3 regions of the Lysinibacillus sp. UBA5990 genome follow, and region 3 is predicted to be linked to each of the others. Evidence: riboswitches for the same ligand, from Rfam matches in the RefSeq annotation. Region 3 holds a riboswitch; each other region holds the start of a gene.
The links. A riboswitch is a leader RNA that binds a small molecule or an ion and turns the genes downstream of it on or off. The one in region 3 is predicted to bind cobalamin.

Region 1 (12,090 bases), on a different contig from region 3:
CGTAATTGAATATCATCACCGATTGTAAAATCAAGTGGTAAAGGCGAGCCTTTTGCTGCATCCTTTAAATATTTTTTGGAAATCGATTCTAATTCCTTTGTTGTGGTTTGCACCACGAGTACATTTCCTTTGCTTTCACTTTCACCTGCTGAACTCTTGGCAACATCGACTCCATCTACTGGTCTAGTTGCTAAAAAAACGACGAGGAGGATTGCAAAAAGCACTGTGCCTGCTAAGGCGAAAAACGCGACTTTCCATTTATTCATTTTGTCACTCCTCGAAGCCTATTGCCTTGTTAATCTTTTCTTCCATACCACACTGCTCCATTGCCGCTAGTATACGTTCTGTCATTTTTTCATATCCCTTTGCATTGGGGTGGAAAAAATCTGTATGATAGACGAGCTCTTCATTTGAATCAAATAAATCCTCCACCGATACATAGCAAGCATTGGAATCTTCACTCGCTACTTCCTCAATCACATTATTCCATTCTGTGATAATTGTATCGAATTCATTCGCCTCATTGGTCACAATCGAAAACGGATTATAGAAACCAATGAGTAGAATGGGCACTGTCGGATTTTTTGCACGAATGCCTTCAACGATTTTGCTATAGCGAAGCTTATACGTCCGCAATTCTTTATCGAATGCGTCACGCTTTAAATTAAACAAATCCTGTTTAACAACTTTCATGACATCATTGCCACCCATTGTTAAAGAAACGAGCTGCGCTTGTTGCAACTCTTCATCATAATGCCCTTTTTTCACTAATTTTAGTAGCTGATCACTACGTCTGCCCCGTTTGCCACGATTATCAACATCTACCTCGGAAATCGAGGGCCACGTAAGCAATGAATCTGCTAATCTTCCAACATAACCGTCTTGACTATACTCATCACCGACACCATCTGTTAATGAATCTCCTAGTGCCAGATAATGCAGTTGCTTTGCATTTTCCTCATCAATTTGCGATAAATCCTCTGCTGATGGCTCAAAAAAATGTTCAAAAATTTGCGTCAACATATTCTTGGAGGTTTTTTCCTCTTCTACTGTTTGTTGCTCATCCTGCGTCATATCTTGCTCCGTTTCTGCTTGCTCACCGTCAGGCTCTGCTTGCGGATTCGGCTCATCGATTGATATTGCACAACCACTTAGTACTAAGACGGTCAAACATGACAACATAAATCGCCAAATGTCCATTTGACCACCTTCCATCCCTTTCTGTACCTTCTATTATAGAATAGTTCATACCCTAATGAAAAGTGACTTACCCTCTGTTCTCCATAATTTTGTGTTGTTGCCAAATTTCCTCTTTTCCAAATAGTCGAACAAGCATCCAGCTTTAAGAGCCAAAACGAAAAAAAGCCACTACATTTACTTATGTAGTAGCTCCTCACTATTATTCTGCAAAATAAATAAATCCGATGGCACCCGGTCCAGTATGTGTCGAAATAATTGGAGATGTAAAGGCAATCTCAACATCATTAAAACCAGTACCTTCGATTAACTCTTTTAATGGATTCCCCATTGTGATGAGACCATCTGCGTGAGAAATACCGACAGCTTTGACTGTTTTCCCAGCCGTATCTGCTTGGAATTGTTTAAATAAGTAATTCACTACCTGTTTATGGCTACGCACCTTAGAAACAGGATTGTAAACGCCACCCTCTAGGTTAGCAATAACTTTAATGTTCAGCAATGAACCGATAAAGCCCGTTCCTTTACCAATTCGACCACCTTTAATAAGATTTTCAAGCGTATCCACAATCACATATAAATGTGTATTTGCACGTACTTTATCCAGACGAGCTACGATTTCCTCAACTGTTGCTCCTGCATCGCGCATTTTAATTGCCTCACGTAGCTGAATAGCTAAACCGATCGCAATAAAGCGGGAGTCAATCACCGTCACATCAGCGTCTGTCATTTGAGCCGCTTGTCGTGCTGACTCTACCGTGCCACTCATACCACCTGTCATATGGATGGAGATAATTTGATCGCCTTCCTTGCCTAGCTCATCATATAATTCCTTAAATTTCCCTGGCGCAGGCTGTGAACTTTTCGGTAAATTTTTAGCATTTTTCATTAAGCCTAAAAAAGGTTGTGGCTCTAAATCCACACCATCTATATATGTTTCACCATCAATTTGAATTGTTAATGGCACGATATGTATGCCATGCTGTGCTACTTCTTCTTTTGTTAAATCACAAGTTGAGTCCGTTACTATATGAATTCGTCCCACTTCGACACATCCTTTTACTTCATTAAAATTTATTATATAGACTAATGAATCATTATGTAAACATGACATTTGTCATTAGGCAAAGCATTGATTTCTTGAGAATGTAAACGCTACCTTTGATACTATAGCGTTTCCTTTATCTCTTGTCTATCAAAGCCCCTAAAAGAATATGACAGCCTTATGACATTTTTGATATGAAATATATGACAAATGTAAATGTTCATGTATAAATTATTGGGGTATAGTAAATACATGAACGAAAGGAGTGTTGTAAATGATTGATTCATTTGACTATAAATCTTGGAAGGAAGAGCTGTGGAATGCCATTACACACGGTATTGGCTTTATTGCAAGTATTCCGGCTCTAGTTGTTTTACTGCTTACAGCTGTGCAAACAGGTAATGCTCTACATATTACTACTTTTAGTATTTTTGGTGCCTCTGTCATCATCCTGTTTTTAATGTCCACATTGCTACACAGTATGCCAGAAAAATATAAACACTTTTTCGCTATTTTGGACCACTCGTCCATTTACATTTTAATTGCCGGTACGTATACGCCGTTTTTATTAATTGCTGTTGGTGGCACCCTAGCCATAACTTTATTAAGTATTATTTGGTCCCTCGCAATATTAGGTGTTCTTTTTAAATGTTTCTTCATTAATCGCTTTGAAGTGCTATCCTTAATTTTTTATATTGGCATGGGCTGGCTAATCATCTTTGCTATTAAGCCTGTTTATTTATACTTAGGATTTTACGGCTTTGCTTTACTATTTGCAGGTGGACTGTTCTATACAATTGGAGCCCTCTTTTATGCTTGGCGTTCTCTACCTTATAACCATGCAATATGGCATCTTTTTGTGTTAGCTGGCTGTGCTTCCATGTACGCTTGTGTATACTTCTATTTATAAAAAAATCGCTCCCTTCATAAGGAGCGATTTTTTATGGATTCTCTTAAAAGCTTAATAGCTTCCCTTACTTCTTTTTCATGCTGCTCATTACTCAAATTATTTCTTGCATGAAGTAACACTGGCCTCAAGGATTCAACGGATCGCCCGAATGCATTCATCCAGTCATAGCGAGGCACCATCCAAGTATGGAAATGATGAGTCGTATCTTCGTTGTAAAAATAATAAACGTATTCTATGCCCAATACTTCCCTTTGAGCTTTTCTAATTTTTGTTAAGAGATTGATGTAATCCAGTTTTTCGCCATTATTTAATTCATCAAAGCAATAGATGTGACGCTTTGAAGCTAAGATAATTAATCCTTTTATTGGATAAGCTATATCCTGGTGGGCGTGAAAATAATCCGTTTCAATAACAACACCACCATTGGGCTCGACCTGTCCACTTATGATTGCACAGCTCAAGCAATCAACATGAGCAATTTCTCCACTCGATAATATTATGTTGCGCATCAATATCTCCCCTAAATACAGAAGTAGCACGGTCTATCAAAACCGTGCGTTTCCCATGTTATTTACGTTCAAAAATTTGATATTGGAAAGTATAGCCTTCTGAAGCTGTTTCGGGCTGTTCAGCAGAAACCTCTACAAAAGCCTCCTCATAGCTCGGGAAAAAGGTATCGCCCTGAAATGAATGATTGATTTTTGTAATATATAAGCGATCTGCCATTTCCATCGATAAACGGAAAATTTGCTCGCCGCCAATAATCATGATTTCCTCTACATCCCCTGCTACCGCTATTGCTTCTTCTAGGCTTGTCACAGTTTCAATGCCTTCTGCGTGATAATTTTCATCTCGTGTAATAACAATATTGCGACGTCCTGGTAGTGGACGACCAATGGATTCAAACGTTTTTCGTCCCATTATCATTGGCTTGCCCATTGTTTTGTTTTTAAAATACTGCAAATCTCCCGGTAAATGCCAAGGCATTCCGTTATTATAACCAATTACATGGTTGTCATCATGTGCCACAATTAAAGAAATCATACTGTCCCTCCAAATACTTTCTTCCCTTTTATTATAAACACAATTCGCTAATTTCACCTCTATTATGAAAGAATTTTCTTTTTCTAAAATTAAATCCTAGTAAAATTATATGAATAGTTTATAATATAAGTAATAAACGTCACGATAAAGGACTGATGAGGATGACTACTTTAAGAAAAGAAGCTGTTCATTATATTGAAGATCAACAAGTTGCCACACCCTACTATCAAGTTACACCACAGGAAGCTCGCGCGATGCGTACGGTTACGCCATGGCAATCGCCCCATAAGCCAACATTAGCGGCGATGCAAGATCAACTAATTAACATGCGTGATGGGGCTCAAATTACGCTACGACTTTATATACCTACTCATGATCAACCATTACCTGTTATTGTTTATTATCATGGCGGTGGCTGGGTATATGGCAATTTAGAGTCTGTTGATGCTGGCTGTCAGCTTTTAGCAGAGCAAGCGCAAGCAATTGTCGTTTCAGTGGATTATCGTTTGGCTCCTGAATTTCCTTTTCCAACTCCATTGCAGGATGCCTACGATAGCTTAGTATGGGTGAATGACCATATCGAAGCATTTGGCGGCGATGCTGCTCGGTTGACAGTGGCTGGGGATAGTGCCGGCGGAAATTTAGCAACTGTTGTGGCCTACTTAGCTGTAACTTCAGGTGGACCCTCTTTGCAAGCACAAGCACTCATTTATCCTGTTACGAATGTGGATTTTACAACCGTTTCCTATCAGGCTTATGGGGAAAATTTCGGCCTAGATAAACAGGGCATGCAATGGTTTTCTCAACACTATACGGATGAATCGAACTTTACAAATCCATTGGTGTCTCCCCTACAGCTCGAGGATGTAAGCCATATGCCTAAAACCCTCCTCATTGCTGCAGAGGCAGATGTTCTCTTTGATGAAGGTTTAAGTTATGCCCAAAAACTGACCGACGCTGGAGTATCTGTGGAGCATATGACCATGTCTGGTTTAATTCATAGTTATTTTAGCAAAATGAATTATTTTGAAGAGGCAACAATCGAAACGGTGGCAAAAATTGCTGAATTCCTGAAATAAGTTTGGCTATCCCATCCAAACAGTGCGATAATAGAGCAAAACGTTTTTAAAGGATGACAACATGACACAAACAATTGCACTACAATTAAAACAGCCTTTTGCTGATCAAGTAAAAAAAGGCTACCCATTAATTTCAAAAGATGCAGTGGATGCACGACAACTACCTTCCGAGCAAGGGACACTGCTTAAGCTGATGGATCACCATAATCGTTTTATTGGTACAGGTTACTACGGTATTCAAAATAAAGGGATTGGCTGGGTACTGACGACAGATATAGATGAAACCATCGATAAAGCTTTTTTCATTAAAAAGTTCAAAAAAGCCATACAGCTACGAGAAGCATTCTTCCAAAATGAACATACAACAGCCTTCCGTGTTTTCAATGGCGAGGGTGATGGCATCGGTGGTCTAACTATCGATTTCTTTAATGGCTACTATATGGTGAGTTGGTATAGCGAGGGCATTTACTCGTTGAAAGAAGTCGTTTATGAGGCGCTTGCTGAAACCATCAACTACCAAGCCATTTATGAGAAAAAACGATTCGATAGTAAAGGGCAATATATGGAACAGGATGATTTTGTTATGGGGACTCCTGGCGAATTTCCAATCATGGTTAAGGAAAATGGGATGACCTATGCAGTCCATTTAAATGATGGTGCGATGACTGGGATTTTTCTTGATCAACGGGAAGTACGATTAGCTATTCGTGAGCGCTATGCGAACACAACAAATATGCTAAATACCTTTTCCTACACAGGGGCATTTTCTGTAGCAGCCTCGCTTGGAGGAGCTATTAAAACAACAAGTGTCGATGTTGCGAAGCGCAGTTTAGCCAAAACGATTGAGCAGTTTAGCGTCAATCAAATTGATTACGAAGCTCAGGATATAAAAGTAATGGACGTTTTTCATTACTTTAAATATGCACAGCGTCACGAATTAAAATTTGACCTTGTTGTATTAGATCCACCAAGCTTTGCCCGCACAAAGCAAATGACGTTCTCAACGGCGAAGGACTATCCGAAATTACTGAAGGATACAATTGCGATTACAGCCAAAAATGGCATTATTGTTGCTTCTACAAACAACGCAAGCTTCGGTATGAAAAAGTTTAAAGGGTTTATCGACCAAGCATTTAAAGAGACTCGTACACGCTATAAAATTGTAGAAGAATACAGTTTACCAAAGGATTTCCGTGTGCCTCGTGAATATCCTGAATTTAATTATTTGAAGGTCGTTTTTATTCAAAAAATGGACTAACTGATCTGGAATCACACTTTGCTGTGATTCTTTTTTCTATAAAAAATGGCTTAAGAAGTATGTTCACTTCTTAAGCCACTTCTTTTTTAAAGTTTTTCCACAAACCAATCTCGTATATATTCGAGACGATTAATTCTTAATGTTGGCTTTCCGCTTCTTGACAGTTCATGATTTGCTTCAGGGAAACGGACGAATTTCGTTTCTTTTTTCCGATACTTCAAGGCGATAAATAATTGCTCCGCCTGTTCAATTGGACAACGATAGTCTTTTTCACCATGTAAAATGAGCAAAGGTGTTTCAACATTGTCTACATATTTCAATGGTGAATGATGCCATAGCTTCTCAATATTATCGAGCCCCGCTTGAATTTGCCAGTCTGTAAAGTAATAGCCGATATCACTAACTCCTGCAAAGCTAATCCAGTTCGAAATAGAGCGTTGTGTAACTGCTGCCTTAAAGCGGTTGGTATGCCCAACAATCCAGTTTGTCATAAAGCCACCATAACTCCCACCTGTTACACCTAGTCGATCTGGATCAATGAAATCATATTGCTCTAAAGCATAGTCAACAGCGGCCATCAGGTCTTGATAGTCATTGCCCCCATAATCACCACGTACGGCATCCACAAATGTTTGCCCATAGCCATGACTTCCACGCGGATTTGTATATAGGACTGCAAAGCCTTGAGCAGCTAGGATTTGGAATTCATTAAAATAGGTGTTGCCATACATCGCATGCGGACCACCATGGATTTCAAGAATAAGGGGATATTTCTTTCCTTTTTCATAGCCTACTGGCTTCATGATCCAGCCGTTGACCTTCCAGCCCTCAGCTCCTTCAAACTCAATGCTCTCTGGCACAGCTAACTCTTTCGTCTTTAAAATGTCTTCATTGACTGTCGTCAATCGTTCTTTTTCACCCGTTTTTAAGTTAACGTAATATAAATCGCCCGGATTCGTTGTCGTACTTATGGCGACAATGGCTTGATCATTTTGAGCATCTAATGAAAAACCATAAACGTATTGATCATCATGAATAGCTGGATAAATTTCACCATCTACATTCCCAAAGTAAATTGCCGCATTGCCGTGATCTGTTACTTGGAAATAGAAACTATGATTATCATTCATCCATTGTACACTTGGTGCTGCTACCCCTTGCAGGAAATCACCGATGACATAATCACCGACAGGGGCATCAAATTCACTTGTTACACAGCTTAGCAGATTTTGTTCCATATCATAAATCCATAGCTTCGCTTGTGTGGCATTTTCGAACTCACGTTTTCCTCCAACAAAGGAAAGGAAGCGGCTATTAGGCGACCAAGACGTTTGGTAATAAGAGCCAATCCCCTCTGTTACCTTACGACTCTGTTTTGTTTCTAGATCGAATAAATAAATATCCGCATTAAACGAAAAATCTAAGTCCTCTGCTCGATCTGCTAAGTAAGTAAGATAACTGCCATTTGGCGACCATGTACTCAGATGGAAATGCTCGTTCCCTTCTGTTACTTGCTCTAATTCACCAGATTTTAAATCGACAATGGCAATGTGAGTATATTGGTCCATATCCATAAATCCACCAGCATCCGATTTATGTTTCATCTTATCGATTTCAAGTGGCTTGAGTTCTTTTTCTTCTTTCTTGTCATCTTCAGCTTTATCTAGGATAGTTTCATCTTTACCTAGCATCACTGAAAACGCAATTTTCTCTCCACATGGAGACCAGACAGGCGTTGACGCACCGTTTTTACAATACGTCACTTGCTTCGCCTCTCCCCCTGTTTTCGACAGTACAAAAATTTGCGGCTTGCCTGATCTTGTAGAGGAAAAAGCAATTTGACTGCCATCTGGCGACCATACAGGAGAGCTTGTACGATATTCACCATATGTCCATTGCTGAGGACGTTTGTCTTTTAAATTTAAATAAAATAAGTTAGATACATAGTCTTTTTTCTTCTCATCAATCCGTGTCTCTACATAAACTACCTCAGTCCCATCAGGTGAGAGCTGTGGATCTGCCACTGATTTCAAGTGATAAAGATCTTCTGGTTGAATCCCTTGTTTAGATGTCATGTTCTTACTCCTTTATATTGTCATTTTCTATGCTCTACTACAATATTTCGACACCCTAAGTATTATTCCTGCTACTCTATCAATTTTTTTACTAGTTCCCAATCAGCATTCGATTTTGTTCTGCTATAAAACTTATAAAAAGGTTCATTGGCACGAGCTTGGTCCTGGTAGAGACGAATGATTTGTAGCAAGAAATCTTCAATATGGTCGATCCCTACTCTCTTCGCAAAGAGAGTACCCGCCTGTGCCTTTGCCCCCATTGGAATGGATCCTAAATAAACATCAAAGCTCTCATGCTGATAGACTAGTCCTATATCGTCATATGTAGGATTATAACAAGCCGATGCACAGCCATTCACATTGACTCGAACTCTTGCAGGCACAGTTATAACGTCCAACGCCTGATAGAGCTGTTCTGTTTGAGGAACTGCCTCCATTTTTTCGCCATCACAAAAATCACATGCCTTCATGGCTATATGAGGACCTGACGAAGCAACAAACAGCCCAGCCTCCTGTAAGGCATGGGTAGCTTCTGTCAGTTCGCTAGAGGGGATCGATAATAATAGGCTATAGGAAGCCGAATATTTAATGGCCCCCTTCTCCCCTACAATTTCAGCTATTTTTTGAAATTGGGCTGGCGTGTAATGCTTATTAATAATGCCAGGGCTTACTGCTAATCGTGAATATCCACCTTGCTGATTAAGGGTTTCAAACGTTTTATCTGGTATGTTTTGACGAAATGCATTCATTGTTATCGCTCCTTAAGAAAAAGGAGCTAGCAAAGCGCTAGCTCGAATGTTTTTAAAAGTTTGCTGGGTAGAAGCCCTTGGCTAAAATTTGAATGGCCTCTGCGGCACGTACTCCTTCAGATGCCGCTGAAAGTGGAAGGATGACAAAGCGATCATTTTTGACTGCTTCCATTTCCTTCAACGCTGGATCATTCTTTAAGAAATTTATCTTTTGTTCGGCAGTTGTTTCACCATAATCAATGACAACAACCACCTCTGGATTGCGATCTACTGCATCTTCCTTCGATACCGTTGTCCATCCTGACTCCACATCTCCAAAGATATTTTGACCGCCAGCAATTGTTACTAGCTCATTCATAAAGTTTTGACCAGCCGTGAACACATCTTTATCACCACTATCAAAGACAAGCACACGTAAATTTTCGCTGTCTTTTGGTAATTGAGCTTGAACTTCTTCGACACCTTTTGTCATTTGTTCAATTAATGCTTCGCCACGATCTTCCACGCGAAATATTTCCGCGATATGACGAATATCAGTGAAAATATCCTCTAATGTTGGCTTTGTCATATTGGAAGCCGTATGTAGATACGTATGAATTCCTAATTCCTCAAGCTCCTCTGGTGTTCCTACCCCTTTTTCACCAAAGCCACTTTTCCAGCCTGCATACAAGAAATCTGCTTCGGCATCAATGACTTGCTCCTTCGTTGGATATTGATCTGAAAGAACTGGAACTTTATCGTAGGCTGCTTGAAGCGGCTCGTAGATTTTATCATCTAAATAAGCTGTCCCTACCATGGAATCCTCTAAGCCTAATGCAAGCATAATTTCTGTTACATGTTGATTTAGGCTAATGGCCTTTTTAGGTGCTTCCTTATAGGTTTGGGTAGTTTCATTATTTTCAATGATGACTTCAGATGCTGTCGCCTCAGACGGTTCAACTTTTTCAGTTTGTGTTGCTGATTCAGGCTTGTCCTTTGCGCCACACGCTCCTAATACAGCGATTAAGGCGATGACCATGACTAGCCATATACTTCTCCATTTTTTCATGTCCTTTTCTCCTTTGTTGTGATAAATATAGAAAGAAATCAGAGACTTCTTTGCTACCAGGATAATTGGAAGGGCATAAAAAAACCCTCTTGTCGCCAAGAGAGTTGCATAGTGAAAAAACGGTATTAGTACCTTTATCACTATCCCCATCCTCGTGGTTCTTAGTTAACATACATATACTGGCAGGTATCCTGGCTTAGGTTCATCATCTATACGCCTTCCCATAGTAAAACTACAGTGGCATGCTGTATAGACTCCCCATTTACAGTTGCGGGACAGCATCGGAATTGCACCGATTTCCCTTTTAAGCAAATGACAAAGGCCATTTGCACCAATATGTTCTATTCATGCTATTGATAGACTAGCAGTTCATGAGTTATTTCACAATCTGTAGTAGAATGCAAAAAATATAATCATCATTATATTAGCACTATTTCGACAAAAAGACGAATCATTTTACAAGAAATAGTTGTGCTAGTATTCTGATACAATGAGAAGATAGCCACTTATAGAAACGAGGATTTATTATGTACAAGACGATTGGGGTTCTTGCTCATGTTGATGCAGGAAAAACAACCTTTTCCGAGCAAATGCTTTTTCATACAAATAGTATACAAGCGCGGGGGCGTGTCGATCATCAGGACGCCTATTTAGATAATCATGAGCTTGAGCGCAAACGGGGCATTACGATATTTGCCGAGCAAGGACGCATGACTATTGGCGACGATACATATACGTTGATTGATACACCAGGACATGTCGATTTCTCCCCAGAGATGGAGCGTGCCATCCGTGTCATGGATTATGCTATCATTATTATTAGTGCAGTAGAAGGTATACAAGGTCATACTGAAACGGTATGGCAGCTTTTACGGAACTATCATGTCCCTACATTCTTTTTTATTAATAAAATAGATCGTGACGGAGCAGATGTAAGGGCTGTGATGACTCAGCTCCATAAAGATTTCTCTGAACATGTATTATTTGTAGATGAACCACTTCAGGAAAACTATGTTTCAAGGACAATCATGGAATGGCTGGCGGAGCGTGATGAAGAGCTGCTGGATGCCTTTTTGAATGAAACATTGGCGCATGGCCAGTGCATCAATCAGTTACAATCGATGATTAAAAATGAATACGCCTTCCCCTGCTTTACAGGTTCTGCATTGAAGGATGAAGGCATTCAAGAATTTATTGCTCAACTTCCACTCATAACTGATACTCACTTCGAGCCGGAAGCACCGTTTCAAGGAGAGGTTTTTAAAATACGACATGACGGCCATCAGCGTCTAACATTCATCAAGGCTTTAACAGGCAAATTACAAGTTCGAGATGAATTTACGTTTGGAGACCTTACAGAGAAAGTAACAGAAATTCGTCTTTATAACGGCAGTCGATTTGAAACTGTTCAGCATGTTGAGGCTGGTGAAATCTTCGCTGTTAAAGGACTCAGCCAGGCAAACATTGGCGATCACATTGGCAGTAACACGCTATCACAGCCCTATGAGCTTGTCCCTACATTACAGGCAAAAGTTCAATATGAGGGTGAGCAACATATTAAAGAAGTATTAAAGATTTTCCGTTTACTAGAGGCCGAAGAGCCATCATTGCGTGTCGTATGGCAGGAAAAGTTTCAGGAAATCCATGTGCATATAATGGGTGTCATTCAGTTAGAGGTCCTGATT
Region 2 (7,886 bases), on a different contig from region 3:
GGAAGCTAGTACAAGAAATCTATGCTCAATTAACGACAACCGTTCCAGCAGCAAAACTAATGCTACAAACATATTTTGAAGCATTATGCTCCTATGAAACATTGATTTCATTGCCAGTCCAAGGGTTTGGTTTAGATTTCGTACATGGCTATAAAGGGAATATGGAGTCACTTCGACAATTTGGTTTCCCTCCAGATAAAGTTTTAGCTATAGGTATTGTTAATGGTCGTGATATATGGCGTTCAAATTTAGCCGAGGCTAACGCCACGATTCAAGCTATTGAAAAGCTCTGTGATGCTAAGGAATTGTGGATTCAACCTTCAAGTAACCTTCAACATGTACCAATATCAACTTCACTTGAAAAAAAGCTGGACCCTGTTCTCAAACAAGCACTGGCGTTTGCTGATGAAAAAATCGAAGAAATTATTGAGCTCACTAAATATAGAAAAAATCAAGACGGAACGATACGTCATAATTTTTCAGCAAGTATGAAGGCCATTGAAGCCCTAAAAAATCATTCGATTCGTCAAAATAAAATGATCCAGCAAGCCGCTCAATCCGTATCAACGAAGGATTTTGAGCGACATAGTGATTTTAATCAACGTCAAAAAATACAGCAGCTGGCATTAGGACTGCCACTATTCCCAACAACGACAATCGGCAGCTTCCCTCAATCTGATGAGGTGAAGAGAAATCGTAATGCTTGGCGAAAGAAACAATTGTCGAATGAAGACTATGAAGCATTTATTGAACTGGAAACAAAGCGCTGGATTCACTTACAGGAGGATCTTGATATAGATGTACTAGTTCATGGAGAATTTGAACGGACAGACATGGTCGAATATTTCGGTGAGAAATTGACGGGCTTTGCCTTTACTGGAAAAGCATGGGTTGTTTCGTATGGCTCTCGCTGTGTGAAGCCTCCAATTATTTATGGAGATGTTGCATGGTCTTCATCCATTACTGTGAAAGAGTCTGCATATGCCCAAAGCTTAACGAAGCGCTTTGTCAAAGGGATGCTGACGGGGCCAGTGACCATTTTAAATTGGTCCTTTGTACGCAATGATATTTCTCGAAAAGATGTGGCTTATCAAATTGCATTAGCACTTCGCACGGAAGTGGAAGCACTAGAAACGGCTGGCATCTCCATTATTCAAGTGGATGAACCAGCACTCCGTGAAGGCTTACCTCTTCGTAAAGAAGAATGGGGGGCTTACTTAGACTGGGCGGTCAATGCCTTCAAGCTTGCTACATCGAGTGTTAAAGATGAAACACAAATTCATACACATATGTGTTACTGCGAATTTAACGATTTCATCGAACCTATTAGCGCGCTAGATGCAGATGTGATTTCCATTGAAACATCACGTAGCCATGGAGAGCTAATTTCTTCTCTTCAAGTAAATCCTTATACAAAAGGAATCGGATTAGGTGTTTACGATATTCATAGCCCACGTGTGCCGAGTGAAGGCGAAATGTTAGCCATCATGAGAGATAGTTTACAAGTTCTAGACAAACATCAATTTTGGGTTAATCCTGACTGTGGCTTAAAAACAAGGAAAGAGCCAGAAACAATCGCGGCTTTAACTAATATGGTAGGTGCTACTAAAATATTGCGTCAGGAGGTGAAGGAATCTATATCAAGATAACGAAAACAACATAATAAAAAGAGTTAAACAAAGATCAGGTTACCTACCTGGTCTTTTTGTATAGAGGTTTTATTATATTCAGAAAATAAAATTGACGTGAACATTTCAGCATGTTATGTTTATTACTAATTTCAAATATTGCATTACAAGTTTGAATGAAATTATTTTTCATTCAATTAAAAGGAAAATGGGTGTAAATCCCATGCTGTCCCGCAGCTGTAAATGAGGAGTTTTGTTTCGATTACCACTAAGTTCTATCTTGGAAAGGTGAAGCAAAATGATGATTCATAAGCCAGAATGCCTGCTTGTAAGAAGATTCATTGATGATCTACGAAAGATAGGGAGATGGATGGAAGCTTACGTATTGTAGGTTCATCTGTCCTTATTCTTGTAGAATAAGGTTTTTTTATGCCTTCTTTCTATTCAATTTGTAGATATGAACATGGAATAGAGATAGGAGACAAAAGATGAGATGGACGAAGTATTCACTGCCTTTCATGCTTGTTTTGACCTTGAGCATTTTAGCAGGTTGTACAAGCTCGGAAAACGATAAAGGAAATTTAGCATCAACAGAACAGACAGATGAAAAAATGATTACGATTGGATGGCCATTAGATGTAGGTCCATTAAACCCCCATACATACTTACCAAATCAGATGACTGCTCAAGCTATGGTTTATGAATCTTTAGTGGAGTATAACGATGATGGGACAATTACCCCAAAGCTAGCAGAAAGTTGGGACATCTCAGAGGATAAAACTACCTATACGTTCCATTTACGCAAGGATGTTACCTATTCGGATGGGACTGCCTTTAATGCTGATAATGTAATACGCAATTTTGATGCGGTATTAGCGAATCGTGACATGCATTCCTGGATGGGTATGGTCAACCATATAAAAGAGGTCGTCAAAGTAGATGATTCAACAATACGTTTGCAATTAGATGAACCGTATTACCCTGTGTTAAACGAAATAGCCTTTGTTAGACCATTCCGTTTTTTAGGGGATAATGGCTTCCCAGACAGTGATGCGACAAATGATTCCATTCAATCAGCTATTGGCACAGGACCATGGGTATTAACCGACTACAAAAAAGATGAATTTGCTGTATTTAGCCGTAACGAACATTATTGGGGTGAAAAACCTCTCGTAGATAAAATAAAGGTTAAGATCATTCCAGATTCGGAATCCCTTTCATTAGCCTTTGAAAATGAAGAATTAGATGTCATTTATGGTCGAGGGATTATTAGTTTAGATAACTATACGTACTTAAGAGATAGTGGCAAATATAAAACAGCTACATCTGAGCCGTTGTCTACGAAAGCATTACTGTTTAATACTCAGTCTGGACCGTTAGCTGAGCTAAAGGTTCGACAAGCTATTCAGTATGCTATCAATAAAGAACAAATGGTAGATAGTATTACACATGGTACAGAAAAAGTGGCAAACACGCTATTTTGGGATGCCATTCCTTATGCCAATATTGATTTAGCACCTATTTTATATAATCCTGAAAAGGCGCAGAAATTGCTAGATGAAGCGGGCTGGACGCTAGAGAAGGGTGAGAAAATTCGTTCGAAAAATGGTCAACCTCTTACATTAGAATTAATCTATATTGCTACTGATGCCATTCAAAAACCTATGGCAGAGTTAATGCAAGGCGAGCTAGCAAAAATTGGGGTACAGTTAAATATTGGAGGCGCTGATGTTATGGTTGGTCTGCAAAAATTAATGGATGATCAGGTTGATATTAACTTCTGGCGAACAAATGGACCGCCAACTGATCCACATAGCTTTGCAAATGAATCAGCTACACCAAATGCTAGTGGTGTATATGAAGCAAAATTAGGTTTACCAAATGCTCAAGAGATTGATACAAACATACATCAACTATTAGTTGGTACCGATGAAGAGGAACGCGTGCAGCTATATACGTATATTTTAACAAAGTTCCACGATCAAGCATTGTTCTATCCAATATCGTATGAAACTAATAATGTTATTTATCAACCATATATGAAGGATTTTGCACCACGTGCTTCTGAATATGACATTCCATATGCACAAATGGATAAAGAAAACTAAGTATGAAAGAGAGAGTGTGTCGAATCAGGACAACTCTCTTTTTATCATCGGATGAAATAGGAAGTGACGACATGTACGAATCGACTTGGATGTTTTGTGTAAAAAGAATTCTCACACTTCCATTTGTATTAGTAGGCGTATCTATTCTAACCTTTGTGTTTATTCGTTTCGTACCAGTAGAACCGGCAGAGGTCATCCTTCGACTTTCAAGAATTGCCCCAACACCAGAGGCTATACAAGCTTTACGAGAAGAATTAGGGACAGACAAGCCTTTTATCATGCAGTATCTGCTATGGGTAAAAGGCGTTTTACAGCTAGACTTTGGGACATCTTTTGTTAGTAAATTACCCGTGGCTCATGAGCTATTTGCTAAGCTACCCGCTACCATTGAATTAGCTTTAGTAGCATTTATCCTAATTTTAACTTTTAGTATTCCGTTAGGGGTTGTGAGCGCATTATATAAGCATTCCTTTATCGATAAAATCATTCGATTGTTTACAGTCCTAAGTGTATCCATTCCAACATTTTGGTTAGGGTTTATCCTACTCTACCTTTTTAGCTTAAAACTTGGCATTTTTCCGACGAATGGAAAAGGTTCGGTAGCACATATTGTTTTACCAGCCTTCACCTTAGCTTTACCTACAATCGGATTGTTCTCACAGTTTATCCGCTCTGCCGTAATCGAAGAATACGAGAAGCCATATGTAAAATATGCACAGCTAAGAGGCTTGAAAAAATCGGTCATTCTCATCCGGCACGTGGGGAGGAATGCTGCCATACCGATATCAACTTTGTTTGGGATGACACTCGGAAATTTGCTAGGTGGTGCTGTCATAGTCGAGCAAGTATTTAGTTGGCCGGGGCTCGGTCGATATTTAATAGAATCCATAACGAATCGTGATTACCCCGTTGTACAATGCTATGTGTTGGTGATTGCTGTCATCTATGTGCTCGCCAATTTAGGCACAGATGTATTGCATCGTTTATTGGATCCTCATCTGATGATGAAGGATAGGAGAGGGTAAAGTGAACTTAGGACGTATACATATGAGAAGATATTTTAGTCTCACCTTACTGATTATCATTGGTTTACTAGGACTGTTAGCCCCACTCATTATGCCTCATGACCCTTTAGCAGTCGATATTTCTAAGAAATTTTTAGCCCCCTCATGGGACTATCCATTAGGAACAGACCATTTAGGAAGATGTGTCTTCTCCCGATTGCTTTTAGGGATTCGGTATTCTTTAGGTGCGGCGCTCGTCATACAAATAATTGCTATTCTAGTAGCGATACTACTGGGCGCATGGGTCTCCTTAAAAAGAGGTATAATAGATGCGCTATTTATTCGGGTATGCGATATTTTATTAGCTTTTCCAACACTTGTACTAGCATTTGGGCTTTTAGGTGTATTAGGACCGAGCTTGAAAAATGTGTTAATTGCACTTAGTTTGACACAGCTTATTTATTATTCGAGGCTAATCCGAGGTTTATTTATTGGTATGAATGAAAAAGACTTTATTCTAGCGGCAAGAATCAGTGGTACTACAGGTGCGAAATTAATTATTCGTCACTATCTCCCTCATGTTTGGCCACCAATTGTAACGATTGTGGCATTAGATATGGGGAAGGTCATTTTAGAGATTGCGGGCTTTTCCTTTATTGGGCTTGGTGTGCAGGCTCCCACCCCTGAATGGGGAATGATGGTAAATGAAGGGAAGCAATATATCCGCCAACATCCTGAATTAATGCTATATCCTGGGCTTGCTATTGTCCTTGTTGTCCTAGTATGTAATGTTTTAGCAAGTAGTTTGAAGAAGCCTGATCAGTAAAGGGGTAGCTATGAAGAAAATTTTAGAAGTGAAAGACTTATCGGTCAAAATTGGAGAACAGAATATTTTATCCTCCATTCATTTAACAGCGTATCAAGGCCGAGTGTTAGGAATTATTGGGGAAAGCGGTAGTGGGAAAACGATGCTTTGCCAAGCTATTATGCAAGCCTTACCGACTAGTGCGCAGATTACCAAAGGGCAAATTTTCTACCATCAGCAGGATTTATTGAAGGTAACTGCTGCTCAAATGAGAGCTTATCGTGGTAGACATCTTTCTATTATTATGCAAAATCCTTCGACCGCCTTTGACCGTGTTCAAACCATTGAAAGTCATTTTCGTGAATCATTAAAGGCTCATTTTGTTATAACTAAAAATGAAATAAGACAAATTGCTATTGAAAGCATGGCAAAAGTTAATTTACCTAATCCCGAGCGCCTTTTACATTATTATCCATTCCAATTAAGTGGGGGAATGCTACAACGTGTGATGATTGCTTTGTCATTGGCAATTCAAGCCTCGGTATACATAGCTGATGAGCCTACGACAGCTCTTGATACAGTCAATCAAAAGCAGGTATTGACATTATTTGATCGTATTCGCCTGGAAACACAGGCTGCCATCCTTCTTGTGACACATGATTTAGGCGTTATTGCTGAACTTGCTGATGATGTAGCCGTGATGTATAAGGGGAAAATAATTGAACAAGCGAATGTCTATGATTTTTTTGATGCACCTCAGCATCCTTATACAAAGAAACTATTACAATCCCGAATTATGTTTTAGAGGTGAAAAGATTGAAGCTACTAGAAGTGAGAAATATTGAGAAGAACTATGCACATAGACCGTTCATATTCAAGCGAAGACAGGATGCTCCTGTATTACAGAAAGTATCATTTTCACTTCAGGAGGGGGAATGCTTAGGGATTGTTGGACAAAGTGGCTCAGGAAAAAGCACATTGGGCCGAATTATATTAGGGATGGAAAGGCCAACAGCCGGTGAGATTCTATTTCAAGGGGTTAATCTTTATGATGCCACTAGCCAACAGAAAAAAATGATACGGAGAGATTTACAAGCAGTCTTTCAAAATAGCTATCATTCATTAAATCCAAAGCACACCATTTTTCAAATTTTAGAGGAACCATACCTAAATTTCGAGCAGTATAGCTCAGCTGAGAGACATTATAAGGTAAAGGAATTACTTGATCATGTAGAGTTAGAAAAATCTATTGCCGAAAAGTATCCTTCCCAGCTAAGTGGGGGACAACAACAGCGTGTGAACATTGCGAGAGCGCTTGCCTTACATCCAAAATTAATTGTTTTAGATGAAGCCATTAGTAGTTTAGATATGATTTTGCAAAAACATATCATTCAATTACTACAGACACTACAAAAGGATTTGCAACTTGCATACATTTTCATTTCTCATGACCTACAGGCTACACGCTTTATTTCAGATCGCATCCTTGTCATGCAAAATGGTCAGCTAGTAGAGGAAAGTATGAAAGGTGAACAATTTAAGCATTCCGCATCACTTGAGCTGTACAATGCGATTTTACCCACTCATCCTCGCGAAAGAAGTCACAAGAATACTAGTTTGGAATAATCTGAAATACCTTTGCGAATAAAGTCCTTATTAAAATTCTTACATTGTTATTTGGAAAGCTTCGTAAAGGAGCTTTCGAACCCCCATATTTTGCCCTCTAGGTTGTTTAAGAGAGCAATCGTCCTCTGTTCCATATTATTCGGAAGTTCTTCTTTACTGAAATAAGTGAGGCTTAAGCTCTCACCATCTTTCATTTCCAATACCCCCCTTACATGATTAGCTCTATAAAGGTGAATGACTGTATAGATTTCATCGCCATTCGGATAACAGTAGTAATAATCAGGCCCCGAAAAAACACCGATAAAATCAAACTCTTTAGCCACGAGTCCCGTTTCCTCATAAAGTTCACGAGCAGCAACCTGCTCTAATGTTTCGTTTATTTCCATTGAGCCGCCAGGTAATCCCCAATCCAACATATCTGAACGATGTTGAAAGAGTATCTTCTTATCATCATTAACAACAAGAACTGTCGAACCGACGCTTATAATCGGTCTATTACCGATAAGCTTTCTTAATTCTGTTATATAACCCATCCCGTCACTCCTCGTTTCATCGTTATGCAAACCAATTCGCTTTTAAAGCAGACTTCATAAATATAGCTTCATTGGGATTGATGAACAATCTTTTTTTGAGCGAAATAATGCTTAAATATGCAGAATAGTTCGTCAAAAAAGAAAAATAGCTTTTTATAATCAGTCTTTTCTGAATTTTACCT
Region 3 (12,090 bases):
TGAGGAGATGTCCTTTTTTGGTTAGTTTATAGCAGAATGGGGAAATAATATGAAAAGAAGGGAGTGTACAATTGGATGAAATTAAAACTATTATTAACGATTTCTTTCGTAATGGTTATCCTTTATGGCTGTAATAAAGATGAGGTAAAGGATGTGCCTACTAATGCACCAGCAGATCAGAATGCTTCACAACAGACGGGTGATACGCCTTCAGACCAAGTGACATTCAATTTTTTAGAGTTTTCATTGGATGTTGATTATTCTGCAACGGAGTCATACGAGGTAGAGTATGAAAATAAAAAATCAGGAATCTCAGCGAAATTACAGGATGATCGACAAAATGTAAAGTTACAAGGTGATGAAGCCTATACAAAACTAGAGCCGTTATTTAAGCAGTTAAATTTTGATTCTACCACTCCAAATGATGAAGTGATTGATCAAGTAATTAAAGTTTTTAATATTGAAGATAACTATCAGTCCATTGAAGTCGAAGTAGAGTTTATGGACGGAAATGAAAAGGAATTTAAACGACTACCTTAAAAATGAGACAAGCCAGCTAAACGAAAAACGTTAGCTGGCTTTCACATGTATGAACATTAACGTTCCCAATGTCGATGCTTTGAAAGGAGCTGAATAAAAGAAGGTAAGTTATTAGCAACCCCATTTTTATTGGCGATATGCTGTGAAAACGATATATTTTTAGCAAGGCCAATTGTTTTAAAGTGCTGGTAGGCTTCTTCAATAAATTGTTCTGCTTTAATTTGTTGATGTGAATCATGGTAGGAACCAGTTACATAAACTCCATCGTAAAGTACGGAAGAAGCAGTGGCGAATGTTTCATGAATCTCAAAGCCATTTAGTAAGCCCTGTTTTGTACTAACTAATTCTACAACTATATTTTTGCTCAAGAGTGTAGCAATCAGGTCATTTAGGTTTTCCTCCGTATTATCTGCTACGATCACGGCTACTTTAAAAGTTTTGACACTTTCTACAGCATTCAAGATTTGGCTAACAGCAGGGGAAGTTTGCAGAATGTTCGGTACCTCTACTTGTACGGGTGGCACGATACCGATATTATCAGCAATTGCTGTTGCAAGTGTGTGGCTGACATGGGCAAACATATCGACAATTTGTTTTCGTATGCCTTTGTTTTTTACTTTACCAAGTTCGAAGCTAAAGGCATTGATAATATGTTCCTTTTCAATATCGGTCATACTCAACCAAAATAACCTAGCTTGTGTAAAATGGTCTTTGAAACTTTCACTGCGTGCGCGTACTTTATGACCCTCTACTTTTTCCTCAAAATGTGTATAACCACCTTCTGCCTCAGGGACGGGGGATGGTGTGTTGTCAGCTAAGGAATTTTTATGGTAGCTAACTTGCCCAACATTAATCGTTTGTCGACCATAGCCGTCTCGCTGATTATTATGGAAAGGACAGATAGGCTTATTAATAGGGATCTCATGAAAGTTTGGGCCTCCGAGTCTTATTAACTGTGTATCTGTATAAGAAAATAAGCGACCTTGTAATAAAGGGTCATTTGAGAAGTCAATGCCAGGTACAACATGTCCTACATGAAATGCAGCTTGTTCTGTTTCAGCAAAGAAGTTGTCCACATTTTTATTAAGCGTCATTTTGCCAAGGATACGGACAGGAACTTCTTCTTCTGGCCATATTTTGGTAGCATCGAGAATGTCAAAACTAAATTTAAATTCATCTTCAAGCGGAATAAGTTGCACGCCAAGCTCCCATTCTGGATAATCACCACGTTCGATGGAATCCCATAAATCTCTGCGGTGAAAATCAGGATCTTTACCAGCTATGATCTGTGCCTCCTCCCATACTAACGATTTAACACCAAGAACTGGCTTCCAATGAAACTTAACAAAGTGGGATTTTCCTTCGGCATTGATGAAACGATAAGTATTCACACCGAAACCTTCCATCATTCGGTAGCTTCGTGGAATCGATCTATCCGACATATGCCACATAACCATATGGGCAGTTTCCTGATTGTTCGCAATAAAATCCCAAAATGTATCATGGGCACTTTGCGCTTGAGGAATTTCGTTATTTGGTTCGGGCTTTACTGCGTGTACGAAATCGGGGAATTTAATAGCGTCTTGTATAAAAAATACAGGAATATTATTTCCGACCAAATCATAATTACCTTCCTGTGTATAAAATTTTGTAGCGAAGCCACGTGCGTCACGGACGGTGTCGGCTGAGCCTCTTGAGCCTGCAACGGTAGAGAAACGAACAAAGACTGGTGTTTTTGTTCCTTTACCATTTAAAAATTGTGCTTTTGTAATATCACTTGCACATTCATAGGTTTCAAAAATCCCATGTGCTGCCGATCCACGTGCATGTACTACTCTTTCTGGAATACGTTCATGATCGAAGTGCGTCATTTTTTCACGAAAATGAAAATCCTCTAGTAAAGTAGGACCTCGATCGCCAGCTTTTAAAGAATGTTCATCCTCTGATATTTTTAGTCCTTGATTGGTTGTGAGTGGTTGATTTTTATCACTTACTCGGAATGCTTCTAATTGTTGTTGTTTTTGATTGATTTCTTTTTTCATATATAGAATCCTCCTTTATAAGTTACAACTACCTTCTACCCGCAGAGGATGTTCACAAACATTTTCAGCTAACGCGTAAAATACGAAACAAAATGATTGCTGATTAAAAATGGATATGTTATTATTATCTCGAATTAAAGATAATCAAATTCGAAATAAGTGAGGGAGTCGTATGAAGGAAGACAATCGTAACTTAAAAGCATTTACGGTCTTGTTCCGAGCATATCAAACGATTCAGGAAGCAACAAAAAGGGATTTACTTCAATTTGACTTAAATCAAACCGAATTTTCGGTCCTTGAATTTCTGTATCATCGTGGCGAGCAGCCCATTCAAGTGATCGGTAAAAGAATATTAATTGCAAGCAGTAGTATTACGTATGTAATTGATAAGCTTGAACAAAAAGGCTATGTATATCGCAAATCATGCCCTAGAGATCGACGTGTCACTTATGTATTGCTTACGAATGAGGGACAGACTCTAATGGAAGAGATTTTCCCTAAGCATGAACAAAAAATAAATGAGATATTTGAAGTATTGGGGCCTCATGAGCTGGATGCAATGATTTTGTCCCTTAAAAAGGTTGGCAAAAATGCTAATGGACATTAAAAAAATTTAAATAAATATCTCGATTTCGAGATAAGTAGGAGGAGCATTGTATGAATCATTTAAAAGGTGTACACCATGTAACAGCTATTACAAGCAGTGCTGAAGAAAATTATAAATTCTTTACCTATGTATTAGGAATGCGCTTAGTGAAGAAAACAGTAAATCAGGATGATATTCAAACATATCATTTATTCTTTGCAGATGATAAAGGTAGTGCTGGTACAGATATGACGTTTTTTGATTTCCCTAACATTTCAAAAGGTGTACACGGTACAAACGAAATTTCAAAGACTTCCTTCCGTGTGCCAACGGATGCTTCTTTAGAATATTGGGAAAAGCGCTTCGATCGATTGCATGTAAAACATACTGGTATTAAAGAACAGTTTGGTAAAAAAACATTATCATTCGTGGATTTTGATGATCAGCAGTACCAGCTTATTTCTGATGAGCATGATACAGGTATCGAATCAGGTACGCCATGGCAGGATGGACCTATCCCACTTGAATATGCTATTACAGGTTTAGGGCCAGTATTTGTTCGAGTAGCTGATTTTAATTACTTTAAAGATGTGTTAGAAAAAGTAATGCTGTTTACAAAGATTCGCGAGGACGGAGATTTCCATCTATTTGAAGTAGGTGAGGGCGGCAATGGAGCGCAAGTGATTGTAGAACACAATACTGTGTTACCAGTAGCTCGCCAAGGTTTTGGTACGGTTCACCATGCGGCCTTTCGTGTAGAGGATCGTGCAGTATTAGATGAATGGACTGCACGTTTTGAAAGCTTTGGTTTCCACACATCTGGCTATGTAAATCGTCATTTCTTTGAATCCTTATATGCACGTGTAGCGCCACAAATTTTATTTGAGTTAGCAACAGATGGGCCAGGATTTATGGGAGATGAACCGTACGAAACTTTAGGAGAAAAACTTTCATTACCACCATTCCTAGAACCAAAACGTACACAAATTGAAGGACTTATTCGTCCTATAGAAACTGTAAGAAGTTCCATTTCGTTCGATAAAGAATATGAGTAATATTTTTAATTCAGTAGAGAAATTTTTTCTCTACTGAATGGTTACATATTGAATTGGAGGTTTAATGAATGGAATTTTCCAAATTGATTGATAAGCGTCGCTCGGCGAACAACTTTTTAACGGACATTAAAATGACTGAGGAAGATATACGTCCAATTTTAGAGGATGTCAAGCTCGCTCCATCGGCCTTTAACTTACAGCATGCCAATTACATCGTTGTGTTGGATGAAGTTATGAAGGAAAAAGTAAGAGAGGCTGCATATGGTCAATATAAAGTGCATTCAGCTTCTGGGGTCATTCTTGTATTAGGTGATAAAAAAGCTTATAAAAATACGGCAGAACTAAGTCAAGGTATGGTGGATTTAGGGATTATCACAACGTATGAGCTTGAAGAAATAGTTGCTGAGAATACTCACTTTTATGAAGACCGTGGCGAGGCATTTATGAAAGATGAAGCGATTCGAAATGCATCTTTGTCTGCCATGTTATTTATGCTAGCTGCGAAAAATCGTGGCTGGGACACTTGTCCAATGATTGGCTTCGATAATCAAAAAATGCGTGACCTTTTCAATGTATCAGAAGAGCAAGAAATAGCACTCATGATTACTATTGGGAAAGAAAAAGAAAGCAGTCGTCGTTTACGCGGTTATCGTAAGCCAGTTGAAGAATTTGCCACTTATTATTAAAGTTGTATAAAATACAATAGTTATTTAAATACTAAGAATTATGTACATTTAGGAGGAAACATCGTGAAAGTAGTAGCCATCGTAGGGAGTATCCGTAAAGAATCTTATAATATGCAATTAGCTCAATTTATTGAAAAACGTTATACAGAGAAATTGGATCTAGAAGTGTTAAGTTTGAAGGATTTACCAATGTACAATCAAGATATCGAAAATGAAGCACCACAAGCAGTTCTTGATTTTAAAGCAAAAGTAAAGGCTGCAGACGCAGTGTTATGGGTAACACCAGAATATAATGGAACTGTTCCAGGTGTAATGGTCAATGCAATTGATTGGTTATCTCGTGTAGATAAAGTAATGATTGGCAAGCCATCTATTATAATGGGTGCATCAATGGGTAACCTAGGTACTGTAAAAGCACAATTGCATCTACGTGATATTTTATTCTCTCCTGGCATTAACTCACCATTACTAAGCGGCAATGATGTTTATATTGGTGCTGTGCATACTAAATTTGATGCAGAAGGTAATTTGACGGATGAAGGTACAGTGAAATTCTTGGATGTAGTCATCGATAACTTCTTAAACTGGGCAAAAAAATACATTTAAATTAAAAGCTAACCCATGAGTATATACTATACTTATGGGTCTTTTTCTGTTTGGATAGAGATTTTTTCTGCATGAAATCTTCATATTTTGCCGATATACTAATAAGAAACTCTAAAATGGTGGTTACAGATGAGAAAATTATCACTAAAGCTAGGCATCATCTTTTTCATTACATTATTTTGTATTGAAACATTTATGATGTTTTTTTTACACGCCTCATTGACTAATTCTAGAGTTGAAGAAGAATTAGCAAGTTTGCAAGCGAGGGGAAACTCACATCGCACAATATTAGAACAGAACTTTAATAAGGAAACATTGGCACATGTCGTCTTGATGGAATCGGAAGAATCTACAGATGTAGTAGTGACAGATGCTGAGGGAACCATTTTAGCCTCCTCGCAACTGCATCCTGAAATTAAGAATCTGATAAAGAAATTAGATGGAACTATACCATACGAGGGAAAGATTCTACAAAATAACTGGCAACAGGCAAAAGCTATAGCTACTATTAGTCCAATGCAAAAAGGGCAGACAACGATTGGCTATGTATTTATGTTTCAAAATACAGATTCGATCCATGCTTTAATGAAACGCTTAAATAAACATTTCCTCATCGTGGGCATTGTCTCTGGCTTAGTAACCATTGCTGTCATCATTGTGTTATCTAGAAAGCTTGCTGAACCATTAATTCAGATGAAAGAGGCCACTTTGAAAATGAGTAAAGGGGATTTTACGGTCGCTCTTTCTACAAATGGCAAAGATGAGCTTGGAGATTTATCGAATGCCATCCAGCTATTATCAAATGAGTTAAATCATTTAAGGCAGGAGCGCAAAGAGTTTTTATCTAGCATTGCCCATGAGCTTCGTACACCAATAACCTTTATTAAAGGTTATACCGATATTCTTTATAAACGTGATTTATCAGTGCAAGATCGTCAAAAATACTTAGCTATTATATTGGAAGAGACGAATAGACTTTCACGTTTAATAAAGGATTTATTTGATTTAGCTAAAATGGATGAAAACTCATTTGTTATTGAAAAACAAAATCTAGATTTACAGGCTTTTTTTACTGGTATTAAGGGGAAATTAAGTCCTGCTTTTCAAGAAAAAGATATCCACTTTGATGTGTGCTGTGAAAAGGGATTAACGTTATGGGCAGATGAGGCAAGATTAGAGCAAATAATAATCAATCTATTAAATAACGCATTGACCTATTGCGGACAGGGAGATACTACCACGGTAAATGTGAAGAAGGTCAATGGTGTGTTAACGATCATTATTCGAGATACAGGAAGAGGGATTCCCAACAAGGATTTACCGTTTATTTTTGAGCGCTTTTACCGTGTAGAAAAATCTAGAAGTCGTGCGTTAGGTGGTTCTGGACTAGGACTTGCAATTGTCAAGGAACTCGTTCAGGCCCATGGAGGAGAAGTGACGGTTAAAAGTGAACTAAATAAAGGGACTGTTTTTGAATTATCGTTTAAAGGAGTAGGAGCGGATGAAAACCATTTTATGCATAGACGATGAACCAAGAATGTTAGATTTATTGACTCTTTACTTAGAGCCCGGTTTTCGATGTAGCGCAATATCCTCCATTCAAGATGCGTTCATTTATCTAGAAGAAGAGCATGTGGATTTAGTTCTTTTGGATATTATGATGCCAGAGATGGATGGATACCAAGTGTGTGAAGAAATCAGGAAGTTTTGGAATGTACCTATCATCATGCTTACGGCTAAAGGAGAGCATTCGGATATTGTAAAAGGTTTAAATATTGGGGCAGATGATTATATATTAAAACCTTTTGATGAGGAAGAGCTATTAGCACGTATACATGCTGTATTAAGGAGAACCAAGGTAGAAGACAAGGTGGTTGTCTTTGAGGGATTACGCTTAGATAAAGAATCCTTTGAATTATATTTTCAACAAGAGGCAATCCCATTAACACCAAAAGAATTTTCCATGATGTCCTTATTTCTAGATTATCAAAATAAAGTGTTTTCAAGAGAACATCTTATTAACACAGTTTGGGGATATCATGTAACCATTGAGGATCGTACTATCGATTCCCATGTCCGTAATTTACGTGAAAAATTAAGAAAAAGCGGTTTTCCTGCTGATGATTACTTGCAAACCGTTTGGGGAATAGGCTATAAATGGCATAAGTTTGCAGATCGAAAGCCTTTAGAACATAAAAACTAGAAAACAACCTCTGCCAAATATACTGGGAGAGGTTGTTCGGATTATTGCGCTGTTAACTCATCTTCTATTACCCATTTATGATTTTTCACTGCTTCACCATTTGTGGTAGAGATGTAATCAACCATATAAACAGTGGTTGGTACAGCTTCTTCAATACGGACGGTTGCGTTTTTCATGCCTTCCATATGAGTAGCAATCGTTTTTACCTCTGTACCAGGGGACAGTGGCGCTTCCCCTACATCAATTAATTCTTCATGGATAATCCATTTATGATTCTCTACACGTTCGCTACCTGATGTTGGATCATAAGAAATTATATAGGCTGTAGTTTTATATGCACCAACAATCGTTGCTTCGGCACCCTTCATCCCTTCCATATGCCCGTCTGTAATCAAAGCGGTACTTCCGACCGGAAATGCTGGATCTTCAGCTTTTCTTAATGTAGCTGGTACTTCCGCTGAGCTAGAATGGTTCATTGTGGAGTGATCCATTTCTGTTTGTTGCTCAGTCTCAGGAGTATTTTCTGAAGTTGATGAAGGCTCTGTTTTATCTTCAGAACAAGCTGATAAAGTAAGTAAAGCAACTGCTGATAATAGTCCACTTGACCATCTTCGTTTGAATGTCATATGAGATCCTCCTTTCTATTTGCCCTTACTGTAACAAACAAATATGCAGAAATGATGGACATTAACTTTTACAAAAAACTTCTTTAGTCTATTGACTAAAGAAGTTGATGGAAGCGTTATTGAATGGGCATGATATTCAATGTTTTTTGTAATCGGTATGCTAAAATACCAGCGAAAATAGCTAAAATAATATCTTTTGGAAGTGGGGGGATCATCCAAAGCCAAGCTAATCTATAGGAAAAATCCTCTGGCGCACTGGCCCATAGTTTGTACGCAATAAACATCCAGTTTGTACCTACTAAATAATTGATAGCAGTTGCAATGAATGCGGCTAGAATATAGCTTTTCTTCGTACCACTTCGCTCTACCATTAATCCAGCAACAAATGCTGCTAAAATAAAGGTGATAATGAATCCAAATGTGGGACTTAATAGATGACTGAACCCTCCACCAAAGCGAGCAAAGACAGGTGCTCCTGCTAAACCAATACACATATAGACTGTGCAGGCAAGCGCCCCCTTCCTACTACCTAAAATAAGTCCTGCTAAAATGGCAAAAAAGGTTTGTAGAGTAATCGGCACTCCTCCCACTATCATAAAGGGCACAAAGGAAGTTATATTGGCACCGATCATCATGAGGGTAGAAAATAATCCAATATATGCAATATCTACAGTCTTTAATTTTTGATGACTTTGTTCAGTTACTGTTGACATGATTTCACCTCTAATTTCGAAGTACTTATCGTTAGTGTAAAAAACTAAATTATTTGTGTCAACTTTATTTTTGTTTTAGGTTAACTAAAGTATGCTGGGAATTCCTTGTAGACTAACTATCTATAAAAATGTATGATAGAATCGTCATAATTTTATAACTTTACATACTATTGGTGTGACATTTTAAACAATGTCGCTTAAAAGGGAAGTCGGTGGAAGTCCGACGCTGTCCCGCAACTGTAACGAGGAGTCCTATTATGTTTATTTGCCACTGTTAAAAATGGGAAGGCTATTTATAGGATGATGAAACGAAGCCAGGAGACCTGCCAATAAGTAATACCTGTAATGCCCACGAGGATGCAAGCAATTACGGACAATAGCTGGATTTTCTGACTTTGTTTATTCGAGGGTATTTTTGTGCGTATTTTTGCATGAAATGCCCTTTTTTTATTGAGTGCCAACTGAAGTAAGATCATCTGACCTACATTATGCGAAAGTATATTTAATTGCTTCATTCATCATCTTAGTAGGAGTTTAATGAATGAATAAAAAATTTATGTTATTTTCTTTAGTGCTTCTTTTAGTATTAATTGTATCTATGACATTTGCTGTAATGGTTGGATCTGTTTCTGTGACGCCATTGTATGTATGGAAAGTAATTCTGTCGAAATTACCCTTTATACAACACACGATAGAGCAAGATTGGAGTCGCTCACAGGAAATTATTATTTGGCAAATAAGAGTACCCCGTGTCATCCTTGCGGCTATTGTAGGAGCGGGTTTAGCCATTGCAGGGGCAGCGATTCAGGCACTTGTAAGAAATTCCATTGCAGACCCATATATTTTAGGAATTTCTTCGGGAGCAGCCGTTGGAGCAACTTCTGTAATTATTTTAGGTGCTTTTTCATTTTTAGGTATTTACGCACTCTCTGTGTCAGCCTTTATAGGGTCTTTGCTCGCGATTGGGTTAGTATTTTTCTTATCGCGCGTAGGTGGCAGGGTCTCGATTTTCCGCTTGTTATTGGCAGGGATGGCAGTTTCCTTTATATTAACAGCCATTTCTAATTTTATATTAATGATGTCAAAGCAAGAGGGGGCTTTAAAGGCGGTTATGTTTTGGATGCTAGGCAGCTTAGCGGGAGCAAAATGGAATAATATTATTATTCCGGCCTCCATATTTTTCATTGTGTTCGGGCTTTTATGGCTATTCTATCGAAATTTAAATTTGCTATTACTTGGGGAAGAGGCTGCTGTAACATTAGGAGTCAATCTTCAACAATTTCGCATACAGCTCATTTTACTTGTCTCACTTTTAACGGGGGTACTTGTAGCAGTTAGCGGTTCTATCGGATTTGTGGGATTAATCATTCCGCATATAGTACGGTTAATTGTCGGCTCTAACTATAAATATGTAATACCGGTCAGTGCTTTATTAGGAGGGATCTTCTTAGTTTGGGCAGATGCATTAGCTCGAATTATTATTGCTCCACAGGAAATGCCAATCGGTATTATTACAGCTTTCTGTGGGGGACCGTTTTTCATTTGGTTACTCCGTCGTAACAATTATTCTTTCGGTGAAGGAGATTAACTTCCATGACATTAGAAGCAAAACAAGTATCATTCTCCATTTACGATCAACGCATACTTCATGAGGTGAGTGTAAAAATAAGGGAAAAGCAATTTGTCGGGTTAATCGGCCCTAATGGTAGTGGGAAGTCGACTTTGCTTAAAAATATGTATCGACTTTTAAAACCTGAAAGTGGGACAGTTTTGTTAAATGAACAAGATATTTTAAAGCAGTCTAGTAAAGCTATTGCTAAAAATTTAGCCGTTGTTAGTCAAGAAACACCTGTATTATTTGATTTTACTGTTAACGATTTAGTCAGTATGGGAAGGACTCCACATAAAAAGCTATTAGAGTTTGATCAGGAACAAGATTTTCAAATTGTTAAAGATGCATTGAAGCAAACAGGTATACTGCATCTAGCGAAACGAAGCTTTAGCTCACTTTCTGGTGGGGAAAAGAAGCGTGTCATGGTGGCAAGAGCACTCGCTCAGCAAGCACAGGTACTTATATTAGATGAACCAACAAATCATTTAGATATTCAACATCAACTTCAGCTGATGGACTTAATTCAAACTTTACATCTAACAGTAGTAGCCGCTCTACACGACTTGAATATCGCCGCCATGTACTGTGACCAAATTTATGTTTTACAGCGCGGACGCATTGTTTGCCATGGTACACCAGAAGAAGTACTTACACCATCATTGCTGCGAGAAGTATTTGGAGTATTTGCAGATATTCAAACACATTCACTGACAGGTAAACCGTATCTTACATATGTCCCTGAACAATTCGCAAGAGGGGTCCACCCTATTTAGTTTGCCTCGATCATTCAACTTCATCTAATAAAAAAGGGCGCCACTTCATTTAAGAGGGCGCCCTTTGTCATCTACTATTAAGATACTGCTTTTAAACCTGCAACTCCAATGATAATCGCAATAATACTGATGATTCGTGCGAGGTTTTTAGATTCCCCGAAGAATATAATATTGACAAGCACGGCACCTACAGTTCCAATACCAACCCAAACAACATAGGCGATGCTTAGTTGTAAATAGTCGAAGGAAGCATATAAAAGTGCAAAAGATAAACCAAAGCCTCCGACGTATAATAATAAATTTCGTACGGTTTTATGTTGACTATAAAAGCGTAAACCAATGACACCGACTATTTCTGCCAATGCTGCTAATAGAACAAATAACCAGCCCATTATGCATCCACTCCTTTTGTTGTACTAGGATTCTTCGATGGATTATCCGCCAATTTTAGGCCAATAACGCCCAACACTAAAATAACCATAAATATCCCCTTAATCGCATTAAAGTCACCATTGAAAATAAAGATATCCATTAATGTCGTTCCGATTGCACCTGCTCCAGCGAAAATTGCGTAGACAGTACCCGTAGGAAGTTTTTCACAAGCCTTCGATAAGAAGTGAAAATCAACAGCGATTATAGATACAATAA

Region 1: another riboswitch for cobalamin. It lies ahead of B3D94_RS18395 (ABC transporter substrate-binding protein); the one in region 3 lies ahead of B3D94_RS12225 (FecCD family ABC transporter permease).
Region 2: another riboswitch for cobalamin. It lies ahead of nikA (nickel ABC transporter substrate-binding protein); the one in region 3 lies ahead of B3D94_RS12225 (FecCD family ABC transporter permease).

Annotation. Positions count from the first base shown of each region.
Region 1 is NZ_DJAY01000015.1:1,162,232-1,174,321, reverse strand. It holds gene B3D94_RS18445 (YpmS family protein) at 1-266, opposite strand, end outside; gene B3D94_RS18440 (GDSL-type esterase/lipase family protein) at 271-1,200, opposite strand; gene B3D94_RS18435 (DegV family protein) at 1,400-2,242, opposite strand; gene trhA (PAQR family membrane homeostasis protein TrhA) at 2,517-3,152, shown strand; gene B3D94_RS18425 (HIT family protein) at 3,167-3,661, opposite strand; gene B3D94_RS18420 (dihydrofolate reductase) at 3,720-4,196, opposite strand; gene B3D94_RS18415 (alpha/beta hydrolase) at 4,358-5,275, shown strand; gene B3D94_RS18410 (class I SAM-dependent rRNA methyltransferase) at 5,337-6,533, shown strand; gene B3D94_RS18405 (S9 family peptidase) at 6,620-8,608, opposite strand; gene B3D94_RS18400 (precorrin-3B methylase) at 8,680-9,357, opposite strand; gene B3D94_RS18395 (ABC transporter substrate-binding protein) at 9,410-10,405, opposite strand; cobalamin riboswitch at 10,570-10,756, opposite strand; gene B3D94_RS18390 (elongation factor G) at 10,933-12,090, shown strand, end outside.
Region 2 is NZ_DJAY01000015.1:1,459,571-1,467,456, reverse strand. It holds gene metE (5-methyltetrahydropteroyltriglutamate--homocysteine S-methyltransferase) at 1-1,649, shown strand, start outside; cobalamin riboswitch at 1,780-1,972, shown strand; gene nikA (nickel ABC transporter substrate-binding protein) at 2,117-3,736, shown strand; gene nikB (nickel ABC transporter permease) at 3,808-4,761, shown strand; gene B3D94_RS19865 (ABC transporter permease subunit) at 4,784-5,566, shown strand; gene B3D94_RS19860 (ABC transporter ATP-binding protein) at 5,577-6,350, shown strand; gene B3D94_RS19855 (ABC transporter ATP-binding protein) at 6,353-7,171, shown strand; gene B3D94_RS19850 (NUDIX hydrolase) at 7,219-7,704, opposite strand.
Region 3 is NZ_DJAY01000014.1:45,008-57,097, reverse strand. It holds gene B3D94_RS12275 (YusW family protein) at 76-540, shown strand; gene B3D94_RS12270 (catalase) at 597-2,582, opposite strand; gene B3D94_RS12265 (MarR family winged helix-turn-helix transcriptional regulator) at 2,755-3,189, shown strand; gene B3D94_RS12260 (ring-cleaving dioxygenase) at 3,240-4,223, shown strand; gene B3D94_RS12255 (nitroreductase family protein) at 4,292-4,909, shown strand; gene B3D94_RS12250 (NADPH-dependent FMN reductase) at 4,973-5,515, shown strand; gene B3D94_RS12245 (sensor histidine kinase) at 5,645-7,045, shown strand; gene B3D94_RS12240 (response regulator transcription factor) at 7,017-7,718, shown strand; gene B3D94_RS12235 (YdhK family protein) at 7,760-8,344, opposite strand; gene B3D94_RS12230 (biotin transporter BioY) at 8,461-9,057, opposite strand; cobalamin riboswitch at 9,212-9,402, shown strand; gene B3D94_RS12225 (FecCD family ABC transporter permease) at 9,599-10,645, shown strand; gene B3D94_RS12220 (ABC transporter ATP-binding protein) at 10,651-11,442, shown strand; gene B3D94_RS12215 (DMT family transporter) at 11,520-11,834, opposite strand; gene B3D94_RS12210 (DMT family transporter) at 11,834-12,090, opposite strand, start outside.